Regions from separate parts of the Paenibacillus sp. sptzw28 genome, predicted to be linked through region 1. Evidence: riboswitches for the same ligand, from Rfam matches in the RefSeq annotation. Region 1 holds a riboswitch; the other holds the start of a gene.
What was found. A riboswitch is a leader RNA that binds a small molecule or an ion and turns the genes downstream of it on or off. The one in region 1 is predicted to bind cyclic di-AMP.
Positions count from the first base shown of each region.

Region 2: it holds a riboswitch for cyclic di-AMP, as region 1 does, so the genes downstream of both, KZ483_RS27955 (APC family permease) here and KZ483_RS01120 (resuscitation-promoting factor) in region 1, are expected to answer to the same signal.

Region 1 is NZ_CP080545.1:243,783-247,201, reverse strand. It holds gene KZ483_RS01130 (HD domain-containing protein) at 1-539, shown strand, start outside; gene KZ483_RS01125 (TatD family hydrolase) at 561-1,328, shown strand; cyclic di-AMP (ydaO/yuaA leader) riboswitch at 1,514-1,709, shown strand; gene KZ483_RS01120 (resuscitation-promoting factor) at 1,947-3,095, shown strand; gene rnmV (ribonuclease M5) at 3,222-3,419, shown strand, end outside.
Region 2 is NZ_CP080545.1:6,023,936-6,027,354, forward strand. It holds gene KZ483_RS27950 (DUF418 domain-containing protein) at 150-371, shown strand; gene KZ483_RS27955 (APC family permease) at 368-2,200, opposite strand; cyclic di-AMP (ydaO/yuaA leader) riboswitch at 2,356-2,509, opposite strand; gene KZ483_RS27960 (multicopper oxidase family protein) at 2,753-3,419, shown strand, end outside.

The DNA.
Region 1 (3,419 bases):
ATGGGGGTGGGTACGCCTTTGCATGGATGATTGAACCGCTAAGGCGTTTGTTGGACGACACACTGGATGTCGAAAATTACCTTTCACTTGACGAAGCTCTTGCACAAACCACCTTCATGCAGTGGACGAAAGAGGGCGATCCGCTGTTATCGGATTTGTGTTCCCGCTTTCTGAACAGAAAGTTATATAAATATGCTGCGGTGGACAAACCGGATGAAGAGCTCTGGCAGAATATTCGCGGGCAATTTGCTGCTATCGGGTTAAACCCGGACTACCACTTTGAAATCGATTTTCCTTATGATATGCCTTATGATGTATATCGACCGGGCCTATCATCGAACGATAAAGAAGAGAAACCGCCAATCCTTCTTCTAGGCCAAGATGAACGGTTGTCCGAAATTTCCGAACGATCGGACATAATAAGATCAATAACCGGCCTACACCAAGGGAAATACCACCTGTATTACCCTGAGGAACGACTGCTTGAATCAGCCGGTAAATTGCAGCCGCGGATACTTGAATATTTTGGTTTACTATAGAAGGGAGACAGTTGGAAAAGCATGTTAATCGACACGCATACGCATTTGGATTCGCATAAATTCGACTCAGACCGCGTAGAGGTTATTGAGAGGGCGCGGGCGGCAGGTGTTTATAAACTCATAAATATCGGTTTTAACCGGGAGACGATTCAGACTACGATGGCCCTCGCTGAGCAGTATGATTTCATATATGCCGTAGTAGGCTGGCATCCCGTGGACAGTATTGTTATGCTCCCCGAGGATCTCGAGTGGATAGGGTCGCTTTGCGCGCATAATAAAGTCGTTGGAATTGGCGAGATCGGACTGGATTATCATTGGGACACCTCGCCAAAGGATGTTCAGCAGCGTGTCTTCCGCCAGCAGATACAGCTTGCTCAGCAGAAACGTAAGCCTATCGTCATTCATAACCGCGACGCCCATGAGGATATCGTCAGAATCTTAAGGGAAGAAAACGCGAAAGATGTTGGGGGAGTTATGCACTGTTTCTCGGGAAGCTGGGAAACGGCCAAGCAGTGCCTGGATATGAACTTCTACATTTCGTTCGGTGGACCGGTGACATTCAAAAACGCGCGTATTCCTAAAGAGGTGCTGTCGCGGGTGCCGCTTGACAGGCTGCTCATTGAGACCGATGCTCCGTATTTGGCTCCTCACCCGCACCGTGGAAAGAGGAACGAATCAGCTTTCGTCCGTCTTGTAGCAGAAACTGCAGCGGAAATAACAGGAAAAACATTGGAAGAAATTACTAGAATTACGACCGAAAATGCTTTAAAATGTTTTAGTATTGAGTGAAACATGCTTAGAAATCAAGTATTTGAGACATATACGGTGAAAAAACTAATTTTGATTGGAGTAAATGCTTGATTTTCACTTGATTTTCCTTAAAATTCGTTAAAATCGCTCTTAATCACTTCTTTACAATTTGGCGCAAAAGACGGTATCATTCATCTCAGAGCTTAAAAATTTATATTCCTTTTTCTAAAATAACGCTTAATCTCCGAAATCGGAGAGCGGGGGAACCAAATGTTGAAACAGTTCGTATCATCGAACGGTTTGGACGTTGACTTCTCTAGGGGTGAATTTTGCGGAGGCTGAAAATTGCCGAAAGCAAATAGGGCGACTCTCTCGCCCGAATCCGACAGCTAACCTCGTAAGCGTAATAAGAGAGATCAACCTCGTGCATCTAATCCATGTCCCATTGTCATCTCGGGAAGCCACGAAACAGATCCTCTGTCGTCGGCTTCCTTTTATTTTTGAATATTGCGTAAACTGACGACATAGGGTTTATCATGGAGGTGAGCATAAGGAGGAAAAGGAGTGGCGTGCGTGCACGTCAACTAAACGAATAGTACCGTCAAATGTAATCATGCTTAAACAAGGGCGACGGGGCTATGAAGGAGGACCGAAGAAGTGGGCGCACTCCAGCTTAAGGACACCCATGGTAAACGATCATCCAGCATGTCTATCCCATTGCGATGGAAGCATGAGAACGTGCGTTTAATTGTACTAAGCGCTCTGATCTCAATCGCTATGACTTTCATGTTTCTGGTGTTGTTGTACGGAACGGCTGACAAGCACGTCTCCGTAGTAGTGAACGGACGAGAAACCATTGTCTCTACGAAACAATGGGTCCTTCAACGCCTACTGGATGAACAAGCCATCACGATAGGACAATATGACAAAGTGTCATTACCGCTTAATTCGGCAATTAAGGATGGCGACCGAATCGTCATCAGTAAAGCGGTACCGCTCCACGTGAAGGCTGACGGCAAGGTAAGAACGTTGTACACGACTGAAAGAACCGTTAAGGCGGCGATCGACGGGGCTGATATATCGATACGCGGTCAAGATAAAGTACAGCCTTCCCCGGATGCGGCTGTCGAGCCGAATATGACTGTTACGGTTACCCGGATCGACAAGAAATACTCGGAAAGTTCGTATAAAGTTCCTTTCTCCATTGTGAAGAAGGAAGACCCTAAGCTAGCCCAAGGCAAACAAAAGGTGGTCCAGACCGGCAAAGAAGGAACCGTGGTCAAACGGTTTGAGAATGTTTTTGCCGATGGCGTGCTTGTATCGCAGTCGATGGTTACCAAACTCACACAAGCTTCATCCGTCGATCAAGTCGTTGCAGTCGGAACGAAGAAGCCTGAGCCAAAGGTGACAACGCTCACGGCAAAGACGCCAAGTATCTCAACCCTTACAAAGCGCGGCATTACGTTAAAAACTAAGAAAACGCTGAAGAACGTTACATTGACCGCATATACAGCCGGTGTAGCTTCGACCGGGAAAAGCAAATCGCATCCTCAATATGGAATTACCGCCTCCGGTGCTTACGTCAAGGAAGGTCGGACGATCGCCGTGGATCCGGATGTGATTCCGATCGGATGGTGGGTATATATAGAAGGCATCGGCTTCCGCCGTGCTGAAGACACGGGCAGTGCAATTCAAGGAAATAAGATTGACGTTTATTTCGAAAGTGAATCGTATGCCGAGAAGTTCGGACGGAAGCGGGGCTACACCGTTTACGTGCTTGGGCCGAAGAAGCCGGAATCGGTCTGACCTAAAGAAGCTTCTATAAAGGTTTTAACTCATTCATATCGTATTTTAAACGTAAATATGCCATGATAAGAAGAGGCGCTGCCTCTTCTTTTTGTATGTTTGTCTGAAGGGAATGGATCGATCGGTATGATCAATGAAATTATCGTTGTTGAGGGCAAGGACGATACGGTGGCAATCAAGCGGGCGGTCGATGCCGAGACTATAGAGACTGGCGGCTCGGCGGTCGGCGAGGATGTTCTTAGACGGGTGGAGCTTGCTCAGCAGCGGCGCGGGGTCATTATTTTTACCGATCCTGACCATGCTGGGGAGAGGATCCGCAAAATC
Region 2 (3,419 bases), 320 kb from region 1:
AGATAACCTGCGCTTTTTCCTTGCTCTAGCATCTCTTTGTTCCAATCAGTCAACTGCATCCCTGCAACCGTCTCCGGATCGGTTCTGCCGGGGACTCCTTCTGAGTCCGGCAACGTATAAAGTGTTGCTCGCGTGATATCAGAGGCGACGTGGTCTCGCCTCAGTTCTTCAAAGAGCTTATCGTTTACCACCAGCAGTTTATTGCCCGAATTTCGGTCAGCTTCTTCTATGTAACGGCACTGACGCTGCTGATGCAGCATGAGCCGATTCAGCGGCTGTTTACGCCGCTTGGCAGCTTAGGCCGAATGGCTAGTAGAGAAAAGAAGCCCAAGCGGATCCGCTTGGGCTTCTTCCTTCCTATTGGGCATTAGTCTTGTAAATGAAACGGAACAGTGGCGACGACAACATCCTTGCGGGCCAGTAGCAGGGAACGAATCCGTAAAGCGGATTGGTTATGCAGCAGCTTATGCCACCACTTATGAGTGATAAATTGCGGGAGCAGCACGGTAATGACATGATTCTTGTCGTAATGATTGTCAATTCGGTCAATAAACTCAAGAAGCGGCCGGGATATCGTGCGATACCGTGAGACAAATACGACCAGCCGTACACCCGGATCCCACTGCTCCCACTTCTCCTCCATCTTCTTGGCCTCCTCCTCGGAGAAAGCTACATAGAAGGCTGCGATATTCGGCGTCAGGGTTTTGGCATACGCGATGGTGGATGCTACAACTTGATGAATGCCGGCAACGGGTATGATGACGACCGTTTCTTTTTTCACTAAGGGCTGGTCCATGTCCAGCTTCAGCTGCTTCGCTACATTCTCGTAGTGCTTGCTTATTTTGGTGATAACATAGAGCAGTACGGGCGTCAATATGACGACCAGCCACGCGCCTTCCGTGAACTTCGTTATACTGAAGATGATAACGACGACGAAGGTGACTAGAGCGCCGAACCCGTTAATGATCAGCTTCTTCACCCAGTTATGATTGCGTTCCCTGTACCATTTCAATACAAGTCCGACCTGGGACAAGGTAAACGACAAGAACACGCCGATGGCATAGAGAGGAATAAGCAGATCGGTTTGCCCCTGGAAAATAATAATCAGGCCGGTCGACAGAAGCCCTAATGTAATAATGCCGTAATTGAAAGCCAGACGGTCTCCGCGGTTGCTGAACATGCGCGGAAAATTCTTATCCTGCGCCATGATCGAGGACAGGATCGGAAATCCGTTGAAGCTGGTATTGGCGGCAAGTATCAGAATCAGCATCGTTGAAAGCTGAATAAGCAGATACATTCCTCCGCGGCCAAATGCGGTTTGCGCTACCATCGACAGTACGGTACTCGTTCCCGTAGGGTCGGGTTGGATGTTATAGGCCAGTGCAACAACGGTTACCCCGCCGAAAATGACGGCGAGCAATAATCCGAGCGTAACCATTGTCCGCTTCGCATTCTGCGCGGAAGGAGTCCGAAAGTGCGGCACGGCATTGGAAATCGCTTCGATTCCCGTTACGGCCGAGCAGCCGGACGAGAATGCTTTAAGCAATACAAACCATGTCAACCCTGTTGGAATGGCGGTCGGGAACGTAACGGCCTGGTTAATATCGCTTGCGCCGGTAATCCAATCGAACAAGCCTTTTCCGACGAGCGACAGCATGCAGAAGATGAACAAATAAGTGGGAAGGGCGAAGACACTCCCCGATTCCGACGTTCCCCGCAGGTTCATCCATACCATAAACCAGATGAATATAATCCCTATCGGAACCACATCCGGCGCTAGAGCCGGGTAGGCCGAGGTAAGAGCCAGAACTCCGGCGGATATCGACACGGCTACGGTTAAAGTATAGTCAATAAGCAGCGATACACCCGCTAAACGCCCCCATGTCATCCCCAGATTCTCTTTTGCCACCATATAGGCGCCTCCCCCTTGAGGGTAGGCCTCAATAACCTGCCGGTAGCTTAAGATTAAAGTTCCGATTAATAGAATAATGGCCAGAGCGACGGGTAAAGAAAAGGAAAATGCGAATGCTCCGACGGTCGCGAGTTCAAGAAGGATCTGCTCGGTTCCATATGCGACGGACGACAGGGCATCGGAAGATAATATCGGCAATGCCTTCCACATCGGCATCTTTTCGGCTTCCGCCTCGCTTGATTTGAGCGGTCGGCCGAGAAAAAGCCGTCTTAAAGCGTTGGTTGTCATCACTTTTTACCTCCACAACTTAACAACATGACTAGCTGCAGGATTCGCATTCACGTAAACTTTCAAGAATTGGGACGGCAAATAACCGTGGAATATGATCCCTCCTCACGGCTTCCTCAAACATCAACAAACAACCATGCGCAAAAAAGCATACCGGTACCTCCCTCTTGACGCTTACGAGGTTAGCTGTCGGATTCGGGCGTGAGAGTCGCCTTACATGTGCAAGACACATGATTCACCCCTGCAGGAAAAAGCAATTTCCCGCGATGGTTCCCCCGCTTCCAATCAGGAATTCAGCGATTTAACAATACAACTTATGAGATGAATCATACTCCTCATAAAAAGCAATTGCAAAGAACAATTGGTGAACATTCTCAGCCCATCCCTATTACCCCCTATTCCGCACAAATTAACTTGGCAGATATATGCTTCGACCCGGGTCCAGTCAGCAAACCCGACTTAAGGATGGTGAAAGATACACCCCTTGACGGTGCCGCCTGCCTGCGAACCCGGATACAATAAACTTGCAAATGTCGATCAGGGGGATTGGTTATGTATACCTTAAGCTTTAATTTAGAGATGATTTCGCTATTGTTTCTGGTTTTGTTCGCCTGGATCGGGGGAAGAAAAGCTTCCCGCCTTTCTTTCATCGACGCTGCCGAATCGGCACGCCGCAGACCGCGCAAGCTGCTTTCTTGGGCCGTATACGTCACATTAACCGCCGCTCTTGCTGCGGGAGCGAATATATTCATGGCCTACTCTCTTGCTTATGAGCCCCTTTTCTGGATCGACCGGCTGCTGCTGCACCTACCGCTAATTATCTTTCCCGTCATCGCGGTCTGGGCTCTGTCCATTCCCAAGCTGCAGCGGCTGCGACGTCTGGAGGCAAGCGCTGCAGCCGGAGACTGGTTAGCTTTCGAATGGACACTGCACGCAAGCAATCCGGCGCTGGCCGCACCTTTCAAATGGACGATGTGGGGCGGGCTGGCCGCGTTCTTTTTCAACTTCCGGCCGCCGTTTCCGTTCGAATGGGGTGGTGCCGGCATCCCGGTTCTGATCTTTCTCACTCTGTGCGGATGGAGCTGGTTCGTTCTTGCCAGACGTTCTGAGGCTTTAAGACAGGCCGGCGTACGTATCGCTCTTCGTCCGTTGTGGCAGCGTCTGCTGCGCCGGACGGCAACACTCACCGTCGTGGCTGCCATTACGGCGGTTCCATTCA